3 linked regions of the Methylacidimicrobium sp. AP8 genome follow. The protein of the gene in region 1 binds, or shares a complex with, the protein of each later gene. Links are inferred from orthologs where the notes say so. Each region holds a gene or a part of one and is shown in the gene's direction. Other genes may lie near its edges.

Region 1 (4,914 bases):
GTCACCGCGCGCAGGATCTCCTGCGCGTGCGCGGTCTCCCCCTGCCAGACCACGCCGAAGGCAAGAATCGCGTCGTATTCCCCGGTCCGGGCCAACCGCTGGACTTGGAGCGGGATCTCGAAGCTCCCCGGCACCCGGCAGAGGATCAGCTCATGGCCCTTTAGCTCCGCTTCGGCCTCCGCCACCAGGGCATCGCAGAATTCGGAATGGTAGGTGCTGGCTACGATGGCAAAACGCATAAGCAGTACAACATGATATTTTCCCGGCGGAGGCTCCCAGGGACGCAGGCGGGAAGCCCCGCAACCTTCGGCACCGCCCCATGCCTAATCGCCCTTTTCTTCCCAGACGCCGTACCGGCGGATCTTCTCGTACCGCCGGCGCACCAGCGTCCCCGGATCCAGGGCGCAGACCTCCTCGAGGGTGCGAAGGAGAACGCCCTCCAGCAGTTGCGCGGACTTGTCCCAATCCCGGTGGCTTCCTCCTTCCGGCTCGGGAACGATCTCGTCGATCAGCCCCATCTGGTGGAGATCCTGGGCGGTCAGCCGCAGCGCCTCGGCCGCCTCCGGCGCGTGGATTCGGCTTTCCCAAAGGATCGCGGCGCACCCCTCCGGGGAAATGACCGAGTAATAGGCGTTTTCCAACATGAGGATCCGGTCGGCGACTCCGATCCCGAGCGCCCCCCCGCTGCCCCCTTCTCCCAAGACGACCGCGACGATCGGCACCGGCAGCTCCGACATCTCGAGCAGATTTTGGGCGATCGCCTGGCCGATGTGCCTCTCCTCTGCTCCCACCCCCGGATAGGCGCCGGGCGTGTCGATGAACGCCACGATCGGCAATCCGAACGTGGCGGCCAGCCGCATCACCCGCAGCGCCTTGCGATAGCCCTCCGGATGGGGACAGCCGAAGTTGCGCCGCAGGTTCTCCTTGAGGTTTCTCCCTTTCTGCTGGCCTACGAAGGCCGCCTTCCGGCCGCCGAAGGTCGCGAGGCCGGCGACCATCGCGGCGTCGTTGCCGAAGGCACGGTCGCCGCCGAGCTCGAGGAAGCCCGGGGCCAGCCGCTCCAGGAAATCGAGCGTGTACGGCCGCTGGGGATGGCGGGCGATCTGGACCCGCTGCCAGGCCGTCAAGCGGGTGTAGACGGCCTGACGCGCCTCCCCCAGCTCCTTCTCGAGCTTGGCGACCTCTTCGGCCAAAGCGGCCGGATCCTCCTTGGCCCGGGCCTTCATGGCTTCCAGCGCGCGCTCCATCTCCCAAATGGTCTTCTCGAATTCCAGGGGTGTCGTCGTCACCTTCCCTTGAAGCATAGGTGGCGGGGGCGACACGCGCATCAGAAAAAATGCAAAAGGGAGGACGCCCGCTCGGCGGCCTCCCCTTTTTTCCTCCGGCCGGCCCCGCCGCTTTCGAATTTCCCCCATTCTGCTTGCGACCGTCCCCCGTTCCCCGAATGCTCACAGCCGTCCATGCCTCCCCGCGAGCGATCCGTCTCTGCCCTTCCCGCCTTCCTCGCCTACCTGGTCACGATCTTCCTGGCGGCCGCGCTGCTGACCCCGGCCGCCTATGCCCTCCTGAGCCCTGTCTATCCCGCCCACCCCGGGCGGTACTTCCGGCGCCTGCTCGAGTTTTCCGCCCTTCTTCTTCTTTTCCCCTTCCGGAAGCCGATGGGCATCCGCTCCTGGAGCGACATCGGCTTCGCCCGGCCGGTCCTCGGTCCGTTCCTCCGGGGGTGGCTGCTCGGCCTCGCCTCGGGGCTGGCCTGCCTCTTGCCCCTGCTCCTCCCGGCTCTTTCCGGACACCCGCCGACACTCCACTGGAGCCCGGACGCCTTTGGGATCTGGACCGGACGCGGGCTCTTGATCGGCCTCACCGAGGAGATTCTCTTCCGCGGGATCTTCTTTTCCGTCCTGCTGCGCGGCCTCGGCCGTCTGCCCGCGATCCTGGCTAGCTCCCTCCTCTTCTGCCTGGCCCACTACCTGCGCTCCTCCCCGCCGGCTCCGGAAAGCCCGCCGACCCTCCTCTCCGGCTGGGAGCTCCTCCGCGCGCACCTGGCTCCCATCCTCTCCCTGTCCTGGGCCGACGCCCACGGCCTTCTTCTCTTCTCGGTCGGGGCGGCTCTCGCGACGGCCTATCTGGTCACCGGGACCCTTTGGATGCCGGCGGGCATCCACGCGGCCTGGGTCGCCCTCCTCTACGGCTTGGCGGCCCGTTCCGAGGGCCCTCCCGGCGGGTGGTGGGCCCCCTCGATCCTGGCGACCTTCGGACTCCTCCTATGGATCGGCTATGGACAGCGGCAGCCTGGACGGGCCGCCTAGCCGAAGACCTGCTCGACTTGGTCTTTCCCCCGCGCTCGGAGGAAGGGCCGGTCCCGGAGCAGCTGCCCCCATTCTGCCGGCGCTGCGCCGCACCCGGAGTTGTACTCTGCGCCCGCTGCCGGGAGAGCCCCCCCGATTTTCTCTGGGCGCGCGCGGCTTGCCGCTACGGCGGCGCGGTGCAGGAGGCGATCCTGGGGCTTAAGTACCGGAAGCAGATCGATCGGCTCCCCTGGCTCTCCGACCTCCTCGAAATCGGCTTCCGCACCTACGCGGCCACCCTGCCGTGGGACGCCCTGGTTCCGGTTCCCCTCCATCCGGTTCGGGAGCGGTCGCGCGGATTCAACCAAGCCGAGGAGCTCGCCCGCCTCCTCGGGAAGCGGCAGGGTATTCCCGTCCGCAACGCGTTGCGCCGGGTCCGTCCGACCCCGCCGCAAGCGGGACTGCCCTCTCCCCGGCGAGAGCACAACCTCTCCGGGGCGTTCCAGCCGAAAAGGAATTTTGACCCCGCCGGCAAAAACCTGCTATTGATCGATGACGTGATCACGACGGGGGCGACGGTGCGCGAATCGGCGGCGCGGCTCCGGGAGAACGGAGCGAGGACGGTCTGCGTCCTGGCTGTCGCACGATCCTAGCGCCCGCGGCCGATCCCCCGCTTCCCATGAACAAGAGCCATAATCCCCACCCCGCGCCGCGTATCCCCTCCGGCCCCAAGCGCGACATTCCCGAAGGGCTCTGGGTGAAGTGCCCGGACTGCGAGCAGATGCTCTACACCAAGGAGTTGGATCAGAATCAACGCGTCTGCAAGCACTGCCACCACCATTTCCCCCTTTCCGCCCGGGAGCGGATCGCCCTCCTGGTCGATCCCGGAAGCTTCCAAGAGGCCGACGCCGGCCTCCTCTCGGTCGACGCCCTCCGTTTCCAAGGCGTGCGCAGCTATGCCGACCGTCTGGCCCATTACCGGAAGCAGAGCGGGCTCTCCGATGCGGTGATCTCAGGGGTAGGGCGCATCGCAGGAAAACCGGTCTCCCTTGCGGTGATGGACTTCCGGTTCTTGGGCGGGAGCATGGGCTCGGTCGTGGGGGAAAAGATCACCCGGGCCATCGAGCGCGGCGCCGGGGAGAAGATGCCCGTAATCATCGTTTCGGCCTCGGGCGGCGCCCGGATGTACGAGGGGATGTTGAGCCTTCTGCAAATGGCCAAGACCAGCGCCGCCCTCGGCCGGCTCAAGCGGGCCCGGATGCCCTTTCTCTCCGTTTTGACCAATCCGACGATGGCCGGTGTCACGGCGAGCTTTGCTTCCCTCGGGGATATCATCCTGGCCGAACCCCGCGCGATGATCGGCTTTGCCGGAGCCCGCGTCATCCGGGAAACGACCCACCAGGAGCTCCCCAAAGGGTTTCAAACCGCGGAGTTCCTGTATGAGAAGGGGCTCATCGATCAGATCGTCCACCGGCACCGCCTCCGCGCCGTGATCTCCTCCTTCCTCGACTACCTGGCCCCGGCTTCCGTCCGCCGGGAGGAGCCGGCCCGCGGGAGGAGCCGGGCCGAGTAGGCTTCCGGCCGCCCCGCTAGGCAAACTCGGCCTGGGGATCCATGAGCGCAGGAAGGGCACCCCGCCAGATCCGCTCCAGCTCCTTGACCTCGATCTCCATCCGCTCCGGACCGCGATCGATCCGGAAGCCGGATCCCGCCACCCGTCCGATCCGGCGCGCCTCGACCCCCCGGCGCATGCACTCCTCTTCGACTGCCGGCCCCGCCTCGGCGGCTACGGTCAGCAGCACCCTACCCGGGCTCTCCCCGAAGAGAAGCTCTTCCGCGCTCGGCGAGGACGGCAGGCTGATTTCGGCGCCCAAGCGCCCTTCTCCAGCCAAGGCGCATTCCAAGAGGGCGATCGCCAACCCTCCGTCGGAGAGATCGTGCGCGCTCGCGACGATCCCCCGGGCTCCGAGCGACCGGAGCGCGGAAGCTAGCGCGATTTCCGCGGGCAAGCAGACCTCCGGGGCGGCCCCCTCCCGCCAACCCAGCAGCTCCCAGGCGTAGGCCGACCCCGCAATCCCGCTCCCCCATCCTCCGAGGAGATAGAGCAGCTCCCCTTCCCGTTGAAAACCCATTGGAATGATCTCTTCCTGTCGACCGATCAGCCCGACGGCGGCGACCACCGGGGTGGGCAGAATCGCCCCTGCGGGGGACTCGTTGTAGAGGCTCACGTTGCCTCCGGTCACCGGAAGGCCGAAGGCCCGGCAGGCTTCCGCCATCCCCTCGACCGCACCCCGCAACTCTCCGAAAGCTTCCGGCCGGTAGGGATCGCCAAAGTTGAGGTTGTCGGTAATTCCCAGCGGCCGGGCCCCCGTGACCGCGAGGTTCCGGACCGCCTCGGCGACCGCCGCCCGCCCGCCGGTGTAGGGATCGAGCGCGGCAAACCGGGCGTTCCCGTCCACGGTGAAGGCCAAAAACTTGTTCCTGCCGTCCAGGACAAGACGGAGGACCGCCGCATCCGCCCGCCCGGGCCCCACCACGGTGCGGATCCCGACCATCCAGTCATATTGCCGCCAGACCCACTCCTTGGAAGCCAGGGAGGGCAGAGCCGCCAGCGCCAGCCAGGCCG
Region 2 (5,065 bases), 1.3 Mb from region 1 along the record:
GAGTTGGAGGCTGCCGAGAAGTGGCTCTGGAAGCAGGGGATCGCCAAGGCGCAGAAAAAGTCCGCGCGCGAAACCCCGGAAGGGGTCATCGCTTCCTACATTCATGTCGGGGAGAAGGTAGGCGTTCTTGTGGAGGTGAACTGTGAGACCGACTTCGTGGCCCGGAACTCCGCTTTCCGCGATCTGGTCAAGGATATCACCCTCCAAATCGCCGCCGCGAATCCCCGCTATGTGAGCCGGGACCAGGTGCCCGAAGCGGAAATCGAGCGGGTGCGCCGGGAAATTGCCGCCGAGAACGCCGGAAAGCCTGCCGCGATCTTGGAGAAGATCGTGACCGGAAGGCTGGAAAAGTATTTTGCGACGCACTGCCTCCTGGAGCAGGCCTTCATCAAGGATCAGAACGCGACGGTGCGCGACGTGCTGGCGGCGAAGATTGGCCAGATCGGGGAAAATATCGTCGTTCGGCGGTTTGTCCGCTACCAACTAGGCGAGCCTTTGTCCTGATTGCGGAGAGATCCGGGGGAGCTTCCCCGAAAGATGACTGCATTCCGGTCGCAAAGAGAGGAAGCCAGTTCTCCCCGGTATCCGAAGCGTCGGCAGGCCTGTTTCCGCCCGGAAGCGACGGCCAAGGCAGGGACGAGCCATAGGCATGTTTAGCAAGGTCCTCATTGCGAACCGAGGGGAGATCGCCGTCCGGATCATCCGGGCCTGTCGCGAGCTCGGGGTGAGGACCTTGGTCGTCTATTCGGATGCGGATCGGGATTCCTTGGCGGTACGTTGGGCGGACGAGGCCATCTGCATCGGACCCGGCCCGGCGGCGTCGAGCTACCTCCGTGTCGATCGGATCATCAGCGCCGCAGAGATCGGGGATGTGGATGCCATTCATCCGGGATATGGATTTCTTGCGGAAAACGCCAACTTCGCCGAGATCTGCGCCAGCTGCAACATCCGGTTCATCGGGCCGTCGGCGTCCGCGATCGCGAAGGTCGGCAACAAGGTGCAGGCCCGCTTCCATGCCCGGAAGATCGGCGTTCCTGTTCCCGCCGGGAGCGAAGGGATCGTCGAAAGCGAACAGGAAGCGTTGAAGGCCGCGCGACGGATCGGTTTCCCGGTCGTGCTCAAGGCTGTGGCCGGGGGTGGCGGAAAGGGCATGCGGGTGACCCACAACGAGGTGAGCCTCGTGCAAGGGTTTCATGCTGCGCGGATCGAAGCGGAAAAGGCCTTCGGGGATGGAAGCCTTTACGTGGAGAAGCTGATCGAGGATCCCCACCACGTCGAGATTCAGGTCGTCGGGGATCAGAAGGGGCGGGTCATCCATCTGGGCGAGAGAGACTGCTCGATCCAGCGGAAGAATCAAAAGCTCTTGGAAGAGGCGCCGTCGCCGATCTTGGATGCCGGGCTGCGAAAAAAAATGGGCCGGGCAGCCGTACGCTTGGCGGAGTCGATCCGCTACGAAAACGTGGGCACGGTCGAGTTCCTCGTAGACGGAGCGGGGAATTTCTACTTTATCGAGATGAACGCCCGCATCCAGGTGGAGCATCCGGTAACCGAGCAGGCCTACGGGATCGATCTGGTGAAGGAGCAGATCAAGATCGCCGCGGGCTACCCGCTGGACAGGAGTTGGGAAGGACGGGAACCCGTGCAGCACGCAATCGAGATGCGCATCAACGCCGAGGATGTCTGGCAGGATTTTCGGCCGTCTCCCGGGCGGATCGAAGCGCTGCAATTCCCCGGCGGCCCGGGCGTCCGAGTCGATTCCCATCTATTTCCCGGAGCGACGATCCCCCCCTACTACGATTCGATGCTAGCAAAAATCATTGCTTCTGGCCAGACGCGGGAAGATGCCTTGGCGCGCTTGGAGCGGGCTTTGGACGAGTTTGTGCTCGAAGGGGTCAAGACGACAGTCCCCTTGGGGAAGGCCATCCTTCAAGACCCCGACTTCCGCCGGGGCTGCTACTCGACCGCGTTCCTGCCGCGGCTGCTGGCTTCCAAGGGCGCGGAAAGGGGAGAGCGGCCGTGAACCCGGAAGAAAGACGGTGGCTGCGCAAGCTGCGGCTTCGGCAGGCACGCCTTTATGGAATTATCGATCTGGGGGTGCTAGGGACGCGCGACCCGCTGGCGGCGGCCGAGAAAATGGTAGCCGGAGGGATCGACATCCTCCAGCTGCGGGCAAAAGGTTGCGCGCCGCAGTCCGTGGAGCGGCTCGCCGTCGCTTTGCAAGGGATCGCCGAGGCGGGTGGGGTCCTTTTTTTCGTCAACGACTGGCCCCAGCTGGCGCGCCGGAGCAACGCGGACGGCGTACACCTCGGTCAGGAGGATCTCCGGAACGAGGAGGCGCGCCGGATTTTAGCGGAGGGCCAGCTAATCGGAAGGTCGACGCATTCGCTCGAGCAGGCATTAACCGCGGAGCGGGACGGGGCGGACTACATTGCAGTGGGGCCCATCTTCCCCACGCCGACAAAGCCGGAAGCCCGGCCCGTCGGTCTGCCCCTGATCCGAGAAGTGGGGCGGAGGATCAAGAAGCCGTTCTTCTGCATCGGAGGAATCCGGAAGGAGAATCTGCGCGAGGTGATGGACGCCGGGGGGGATCGAGTCGTGATGGTCTCGGCGATACTGCAGGCTCCGGATATCGAGGGATATTGCCGCGAGGTCGCGGCGATGCTCGGCCCGAAGGGCCTTTTGGCGGGAGGCTAGCCCGGCGCGGCTCGGCTACGCCTCGGCGGCGAGCAGCACGCTGGACGGAGTGAACGCGGTGCCTACTCGGCCGCCGACCTGGAGGTCGAGTTCCTTTGCCGACTCGTTGGTGACGATCGCAACCAGGGAGAGGTCGTTTTCGATCTGGACGATCACCTCGGTGTTGACAGCACCCTGGTGGAGGGCGGACACCGATCCGCAGAACCGGTTTCGCGTGCTCAGACGAAGCTCGGGGTCCTCGGAGAACAGGATCACCTGGGAAGCCTTGATGAGGGCTCGCACCGGGGAACCGACGGCCAGCCCCATCTCGGAGAGGGTGGCGAAGGGGATGTGCGAAACGACCAAGGTCTGTTGGCTGACGGCGATTTCCAGCTCGGCGAGGATGGGCCCTTTTTTAATGCCCACCACCTTGCCGGAAAAACAGTTGCGCGCGCTGGTCTGCATAACGAACCGCACCTTAGGGGGTTTTTTGCCGCGGGGGAAGTCAAAATCGGGTTGCTTGGCGAATCACCCTCCACTCCGGTAAGACCGGCCTTGTCTCGACCTCCGGCCGCATTCAGGATCGGGCGCAGGCACGCCGTCGACATGAAAAGGTTCGGAGGCGCGGAGGTTCTGTCCTGGGAGGAGTGCGAGGAAGCGCGTCCGAGGCCCGGCGAGATCCTTGTCTCGGTGGAGGCGCGGCAGGAGTCAATCCGATCGACGTCGCTATTCGCTGCGGCGGGCATTACGGCGTTGCGTTGCCCCTGATCCCGGGGTTCGACGGAGCCGGTCGGGTCGAGGAAGCGGGGACGAAGTCGGCCGCTTCCGCGCGGGAGACCGCGTCTATTTTTCCCTGCGGGAGAAAACGGGCTCGTATGCCGGCCGAGTGGTAGCGGAAGCTTGGGCCTGGCGGCGGTTCAGCTCGCCCGGGCTCTGCCGGACTGGTCGTCATCGGGGCGGCGGGCGGGGAGGAAGGGCGAGGTCTTATCGCCCGGAAAGGCGCCCATTATGCCCTGGATCACCGCTTGCCCGAGCATTCCGCCGGTTCCTGGAGATCACCGGAGGAAAAAGAGCCGATGTCGTGCCGGAAATGTTGGCAAATGCCAACCTCGGCAAGGATTGCGACATTACCGGCCCCGGGGGAAAGGCGGTCGTCATCGGTTGCCGCGGCCTGGTCGAGATCGACCCGCGGGGATGGATTCCCCGGGATCTTTCCATCCTGGGGATGTCGCTCTTCTCGGCTTCTCCCGCCGAACGGCGCATCATCGCGGCGGGGGTGGCGGCCCGGCGACAGGACGGGGTGCTCCGGCCCGTCATTCGCGCTCTCCTGCCGATGAGCGCCGCGGCGCAGGCGCAGAGGCTCGTGATGGAGCCGGGAGCCTTCGGGAAGATCATCCTGGTTCCCCCGGCTGCGGTCGCAGACGGCTAAGCCGTCTCCGGGAGGCGTTCCAGGGCGGCGATTCTCTCCTCCAGGGGAGGATGGGTAGCCAAGAGCGCGAGGAAGCCGCCTGCCCTCCCATTGATCTTGAAGGCGCTCAGGCTGGCCGAGCGCTCGTCGAGCACCGGTTCGCCTTCCGTCAGGGCCTGGAGGCCCCGCAGGGCCGAGAGCATCGCCCCTCGGCCGGCGATCCTGGCGCTTCCCGCATCGGCCCGGAACTCCCGTTGCCGAGAATACCAGGCGACGATCAAGGAGGCGAGCAAGCCTAAGACGATCTCGGATAGGAACATGCCGAAGTAGAAGCCGATACCCACGCCCCGGCGCTCGTCTTCGCCCCGGTTGAGGAAGCTATCGATCGCAAACCCGATGATCCGCGACAGAAAGACCACGAAGGTATTCACGACTCCTTGGAGGAGGGCCATGGTGACCATGTCTCCGTTGGCGATGTGCGTGATTTCGTGACCGAGAACCCCTGCGATCTGGCGGCGATCCATCTGGGAAAGAAGCCCGGTGCTGACCGCGACGAGCGCATTGGATCGCGAAGGACCTGTGGCGAAGGCATTGACTTCCGGGCTCTCGTAAATGCCGACTTCCGGCATCGCGATGCGGGCGCGGGCCGCGAGCTCCCGCACGGTGTTGACCAGCCATTCCTCGCCCTCGGTCTGGGGAGAATCGATGACCTGGATGTCATAGGCCGCCTTGGCCATCCATTTCGAGATGGCCAGCGAGACGAAGCTTCCGAGGAAGCCGACGACCAACGAAAAGGCCAGCAGCAGCGGATAGTTGATCCCGGCTGCGGTGAGCCACCGGTCCAGATGCAAGACCGAAATGACGGCCGTCAGCAGCACTAGGACCGCGACATTGGTGAGGGTCAGCAGCAAAATTCGCTTGATCATGGGCTGTAGTATATTCAGGGTCGGTGGGAAAGCAAGGCGGGCGGGTCGGCCGACAGAT
Region 3 (5,231 bases), 530 kb from region 1 along the record:
CAGGTCGTCCGGGAAGCCATCGAACCCGCCTTGCGCAACCAATCCTGGGTCCTTTCGGATCGCTTCTCCGACTCGACACTCGCATACCAGGGATCGGGACGGGGCTTTCCGGCCCCCCTCCTCCGCTCGCTCAACGAGATCGCCTGCGCGGGCCTCACCCCGGGGATGACCTTCGTCCTCGACATCTCCTCGGCGGAGGGAAGAGCCCGCATCGCCCGGCGCGCGGCAGCGGGCGCTTCGACCGACCGGATGGAAACGGAGCCGCCCGAATTCTTCGAGCGGGTTCGGGCCGCCTATCGAAAGCTGGCCGAGAGCGAGCCCGGCCGCATCGTGCTCATCGACGCCAGCGGATCCGAGGAGGAGATCGCCACCCGCATCTGGGAGAACGTAAGCCGTGTCTTTGGACTCTGACACCATTCTCCTTCGCCTTCGAGAGGCTTTAGCCGCAGACCGCCTCGCCCATGCCTACCTTCTGCTTGGTTCCTCTTCCGTTCAACTCAAGGCGCTCGCGCTCCGGATCGCCGAACTCTTGCTTGGGCCCCGTCCGGAGATCCATCCCGACTTCCACCTGGTGGAGCCCGAGTCCCGGTTGCGCCGCATTCCGGTGGAACGGATGCGGTCGCTTATGGCGATGCTCGCGCTCAAGCCGTATAGCAGCCGTTTCCGCGTGGCGCTGGTCTGCGACGCCGAGCGGATGTGCCTCGGAGGCGGGGAAGCGGCGAACTCCTTCTTGAAAATGCTGGAAGAGCCGCCCCGGGATGTGGTGATCTTGCTCACCAGCACTCAGCCCCAGATGCTCCTTCCCACGGTCTCCTCCCGCTGCCTCTCGCTGGCTGTGCGGGCGGAGCGACGCGCCACCGCGCCGGAGGATCCGCGGCACGCCCGATTTCTGGCCGACTGGTTTAGTCCGGATCCGGGCCTTCTGCGGGCGTTCCGGCGCGCAGCCCTGCTGGAAAACACTGTGCTCGAGATCCGCAAAGAGATCGAAGGCAAAGTGAGCGAAGCGGACGAGAACGAACCCGAGGAGATCCGTGCGTCGTTCATCGAATCGGAAGTCGACCTCCGGCGCGAGCAGCTGCTGGCGCAACTGGAGGAGGCCTACGCGAAGGCGGCCGATCCGGAACGAGGAGAAGTGCCGGGTCGGGAGATTCGGATCCTCGAGGAGCTGCTGCGGGATCTCCGGGGGGGGCTCGACCCGGGACTCGCATACACCCGAGCTTGCCTCGAGATCGAGGGGTCGACCAAGATGAGCCCATCTCCCCGTAGGGAACCTTCATGGATACGAAAGAAATTGCCGAACTGATCGAGTTGATGGCCAAAGGGAACCTTTCGGAGCTCGAGGTGGAGCGCGAGGGATTCCGGATACGGCTCCGAAAGGAACCGCCGCCGGCCGCGGCCCACCCCCATATCGTCTATCCTTCCCACGCCGCGCTCGTCCCGCCCGAAAAGCTCAAGGAGCTGGCAGCGCCCGCGGCCGAAACCATCCGCGAGATCCGTTCCCCCATGGTCGGCGTTTTCTACCGTTCTCCCTCGCCCGACTCGGCCCCCTACGTCGAGGTTGGCCAGGAGGTCAACGAAAACACGGTCGTCTGCATTATCGAGGCGATGAAGGTCATGAACGAGATCAAGGCCGAGATGCGCGGCATTATCACCGAGGTCCTCGCCGAAAACGGCAAGCCGGTGGACTTCGACCGTCCCCTCTTTCGGGTTCGCCCGTTGCCTTAGGCGCCCTTTTCGCCCAACGGAAGGACGGTCGCCGCGAACTGCCTACCGCCGCTTGCCTTCCGCCCCTCCTTGAGCGATTCTTTGTCGTGCTCGAGGGCGAGGCGATGGGCAAGGAGGAGAACGCAGCGGAAATTTTAGCCTCTCAGTCGGCCGCGGACCGGCCGCACCCCCTGGTTGCGGCTGTTTTCCCCGGCGGGACGAAGCGCTTCCTCGCGGCGGTAGGGCTTCTCGGTCTGCTCGCGGCGCTCTTCGCCGGGCTCAAGTGGTACATCGACTCTCTGGCCCGAGTCGCGGTCACCGTCCCCCCGCACAGCTTCCTTAGCATCACCCCCGCCCTGGCCGGCATCCCCTACGAAGACTGGCGGATCACAAGCGAAGACGGACTCCAGCTGGCGGCCTGGTTCGTTCCGCCCGAGGGCACCCCGACCAAGCCCCCGCTCATCGTGGTGCACGGACTCGGAGCCAGCAAGGAATTCCAGATCAACTACATCGTGTTAGGACACCGGCTCGGTTTCCCTGTGCTCGCCGTCGACCTCCGGGGTCACGGGCAGAGCGAGAGGACCATAACCACCCTCGGGTGGAAAGAGCCGGATGATCTCAAGGCCTGGACGGATCGATTGGCCGGCAAGGGGCTCTCGCATCCGCTGGTGTGGGGAACCTCCCTCGGTGCGGTCACGGCCTTGCGTTTCGCTTCCGAGGACCCGCGGGTAGCTGGGGTGATCGCGGACGCCCCCTTCGACAACCTGCGCAACTCGATGGCCGTCCACGCCCGGCTCTTCTTCGGCCTTCCCGCCTTTCCTTTTGTCGATCTCGTCTCCTGGGAGCTCGAGCGGCTCTATTCCCTCGACCCGAGCAAGGTCGACTGCGTGGAAGCCGCTCGGCACATTCATGCGCCGATTCTTGTCCTCGCGGCCGAGGAAGACCGCCGGATGCCGGTCGACGTCGTGCATAAGATCTACGATGCTGCGCCGGAGCCGAAACGGTGGTGGGTGATTCCTCATGCCTCCCACGAGGAGCGGACCTTTGCCTCCGACTTCCGCCGTGTCGTCACCGATTTCCTCGAATTTGCGGCCGCCTATCCGGCGACCGCCCGCTGACCACCGTTTCCCTCCCCGAAGGGAAGCGGCGCCCCTCCATCGGTCCGGGCATCCTTCGCCTCGTTCCCGCCATGGACGGCCGGCGGAAATCACGCTTCTCCTCCGTATTCCCTCCCCTTTACTTCGGCAAAAAGATCACCTCGACCGGCTCGCCGACCTCGACGCATTCCGACTCCTCCGGCAGGAGAGCGAGGAGATCCGCGGCGGCGGCGGGAAGAAATCCCGCGGCATCGACCGTGCTGACGGGGGCGAAGGCGGCCTCTCCCTTCGTCCCGAGGGCGAGGCGACCCGCCCAATACTCCGTGCGGCCCGCTTTCTTCGGAATCCGGGAAAGCGCGGGCAGCCGCGCCCTTTCTACCGGCTCTCTCTCCCCCATGGCCGATCGGACCCGCGGGCGGATCAGATCGTAGTAGAGGACGAAGACCGCAGCGGGCGTTCCGGGCAGGCCGAATAGGGGTTTGCCTCTCCACCGGGCGAAGAGAAAGGGGCGCCCGGGCTTGACCGCGATCTGCCGGATGACGACGGCGTTCCGCTCCGCGAGGAGCTTGCCGACGTAATCGCTTTCCCCGGCGGAGACCCCGCCGGTGGTTACCAGCAGATCGGCCTTTTCCGCGAGAGCATCGAGCCTCTCCTCCAAAACTCGGCTATCGTCATCGACGATTCCCTCATCGACCAGCACGACCCCGAGCTCGGCGAGCGCGGAGGAGAGAAAGGCCCGATTGCTGTCGTAGATCTCCCCGTGGCGGAGAGGTGCACCGACTGGCCGCAGCTCCCGGCCGGTGCAGAGGAGCCCGACGCGAAGCTTGGGATAGACCGGGACCGTGTCCTGTCCGGCGGCGGCGAGCAGCGCGAGCGCCCCGGGGCCGATCCGGGTGCCCGCGCGCAATAACTCCTGGCCCCGCAAGAAGCTCTCTCCTCTTGCCCGCACGTTTTCCCCCGCCCGCCGGCCCGCGGGCAAGATTACTCGGTCGCCGTGAAGAACAACTTCTTCTTGAGGGATCACCAAGTCGGTCCCCTCCGGCAGAACCGCCCCCGTGAAAATGCGCACGCAACTCCCTTCCGGCGGAACGCCGGCAAAGGGAGCTCCCGCCGCGGCCGTCCCTGCGACGGAGAACGCCCGACCCTCCTCGCCCAGCTCGGATGCTCTCACCGCATAGCCGTCCATCGCCGCCGTCGGTGCCAAGGGGAGATCGAAGGGAGAAACGAGGTCCCGTGCCAGGACGCGTCCGGCGCTTTGCGACAGGCTCACCTCTTCGGCAGCGTTCGGCCGATCCGCCGCCATCGCCTCCCGAAGCTTTCTTCGCGCCTCCTTGAGCGGGATCGCGCCTTTCGGAGTCGATGCCGAACCCCTGCAGCCCCCATCGGAGCGCGGGAACAGGCCGCACGCCCGGAGAATCAGCGCGGCGATCCCTTCGGCATCGTTCCGGTCGAAGGAGAGCACGCCTTCGGGAAGCACAGCTCCATCCCCTTCGGAGGCCACGGCGAGAAGATCGGGATCGTTGCGACAAAAAAGCTGACCTAAAGATGGCACGAAGAGCTCGATCTTCGGCACCCCTTCCGCCCGAAACCCTTCGATGAGGAGCAGGTCGACCGGTGTGGGGCCGAGGAGCGCGATCGCCTCCGCAATCTCCGGTTCCCTCGGCGGGGCCAGCTCTTCGATCCGGGCTAGCCGGGTCGGACCGACGAGAAGGACCGGGTTTGCGCCCGCCTCTCGCAAGCGCCGGCTGTCCTTTCCCGGGTAATCGATCTCGAAACCCTTGTGGGCATGCTTGATCGCAGCGACACGGATCCCTTTGGCCCTAAGGATCCGCAGAACCGAGCAGAGAAGGGTCGTTTTGCCCGCACCGCTCCGTCCGACGAATGCGATGGCCGGAGGCCTCCACCCTTGACTCACCGCGCCTTCCGCTCCGCAGCCGCCCTCTGCAGGATTCGCTCCCAATCCTCCGGCGCATTCACGTTCCAAAAATCGGCGGGTCGATCGGAAAAATCAACCGCCGCAGCCCCGATCGAGCGTAGAAACTCTTCGGCTCTCCGCTCTCCCCGGTCCAGAAAGTCCCGCAGGGATTCCGCGCACCGCCTCTCGAAGAGCGCGCAGAGAAACTGTCCGCGCGCCCCGTCGTGCGCGAAGGCGCCCCTTGCGCCCGTGGCGTTCATTCTGAGGAAGAGCCGCACGACCAAGTCGTCCGGCAGGAACGGCGAGTCTCCCGGAGCGGCTAGAAGAAGCGACAAGTCCGGCGGGAGAGCCTCCCAGGCCGCTTCGACGCCGGCCAAAGGACCAGTGCCGGAGCGCCGGTCGGGAAGAACCGGCAGCCCCGCGGCCGCATAGCGGTTGCTTTCCCGATTGGCGCTGACGGCGATCCAGCTCACCTGCGGCCGCAGCCGCTCCGCGGCATGGACCCAGAGAGGCTT

The links. Proteins that work in one complex are often made in the same cells at the same time.
Region 2: the proteins of accD (region 1) and accC are in contact, whole or in part, in a solved structure (PDB 8UXZ), measured with the Escherichia coli proteins. The link is inferred for Methylacidimicrobium sp. AP8 from one-to-one orthologs.
Region 3: the proteins of accD (region 1) and accB are in contact, whole or in part, in a solved structure (PDB 8UXZ), measured with the Escherichia coli proteins. The link is inferred for Methylacidimicrobium sp. AP8 from one-to-one orthologs.

The regions. Positions count from the first base shown.
Region 1 is NZ_LR797830.1:517,174-522,087, reverse strand. The notes cover bases 2,137-4,914. They hold accD (acetyl-CoA carboxylase, carboxyltransferase subunit beta), read left to right. Parts: upstream 2,137-2,967; coding sequence 2,968-3,861; downstream 3,862-4,914. Other genes in these bases: purL (phosphoribosylformylglycinamidine synthase subunit PurL), read right to left, coding at 3,878-4,914; MTHMO_RS02320 (ComF family protein), read left to right, coding at 2,267-2,941; MTHMO_RS02325 (CPBP family intramembrane glutamic endopeptidase), read left to right, coding at 2,137-2,309. Also shown: ribH (6,7-dimethyl-8-ribityllumazine synthase), read right to left, coding at 1-239; MTHMO_RS02330 (acetyl-CoA carboxylase carboxyltransferase subunit alpha), read right to left, coding at 324-1,304; more of MTHMO_RS02325, read left to right, coding at 1,461-2,136.
Region 2 is NZ_LR797830.1:1,799,394-1,804,458, reverse strand. The notes cover bases 1-2,834. They hold accC (acetyl-CoA carboxylase biotin carboxylase subunit), read left to right. Parts: upstream 1-649; coding sequence 650-2,020; downstream 2,021-2,834. Other genes in these bases: MTHMO_RS08415 (molybdopterin-binding protein), read right to left, coding at 2,710-2,834; thiE (thiamine phosphate synthase), read left to right, coding at 2,017-2,694; tsf (translation elongation factor Ts), read left to right, coding at 1-504. Outside these bases: more of MTHMO_RS08415, read right to left, coding at 2,835-3,138; MTHMO_RS11035 (zinc-binding dehydrogenase), read left to right, coding at 3,764-4,102; protease HtpX, read right to left, coding at 4,099-5,007; purD (phosphoribosylamine--glycine ligase), read right to left, coding at 5,022-5,065. UniProt on the Escherichia coli protein: This protein is a component of the acetyl coenzyme A carboxylase complex; first, biotin carboxylase catalyzes the carboxylation of the carrier protein and then the transcarboxylase transfers the carboxyl group to form malonyl-CoA.
Region 3 is NZ_LR797830.1:1,048,795-1,054,025, reverse strand. Bases 1-3,000 are described here. They hold accB (acetyl-CoA carboxylase biotin carboxyl carrier protein), read left to right. Parts: upstream 1-1,275; coding sequence 1,276-1,725; downstream 1,726-3,000. Other genes in these bases: glp (gephyrin-like molybdotransferase Glp), read right to left, coding at 2,941-3,000; MTHMO_RS04765 (alpha/beta hydrolase), read left to right, coding at 1,812-2,822; MTHMO_RS04775 (hypothetical protein), read left to right, coding at 395-1,303; tmk (dTMP kinase), read left to right, coding at 1-411. Outside these bases: more of glp, read right to left, coding at 3,001-4,716; molybdenum cofactor guanylyltransferase MobA, read right to left, coding at 4,713-5,231. UniProt on the Escherichia coli protein: This protein is a component of the acetyl coenzyme A carboxylase complex; first, biotin carboxylase catalyzes the carboxylation of the carrier protein and then the transcarboxylase transfers the carboxyl group to form malonyl-CoA.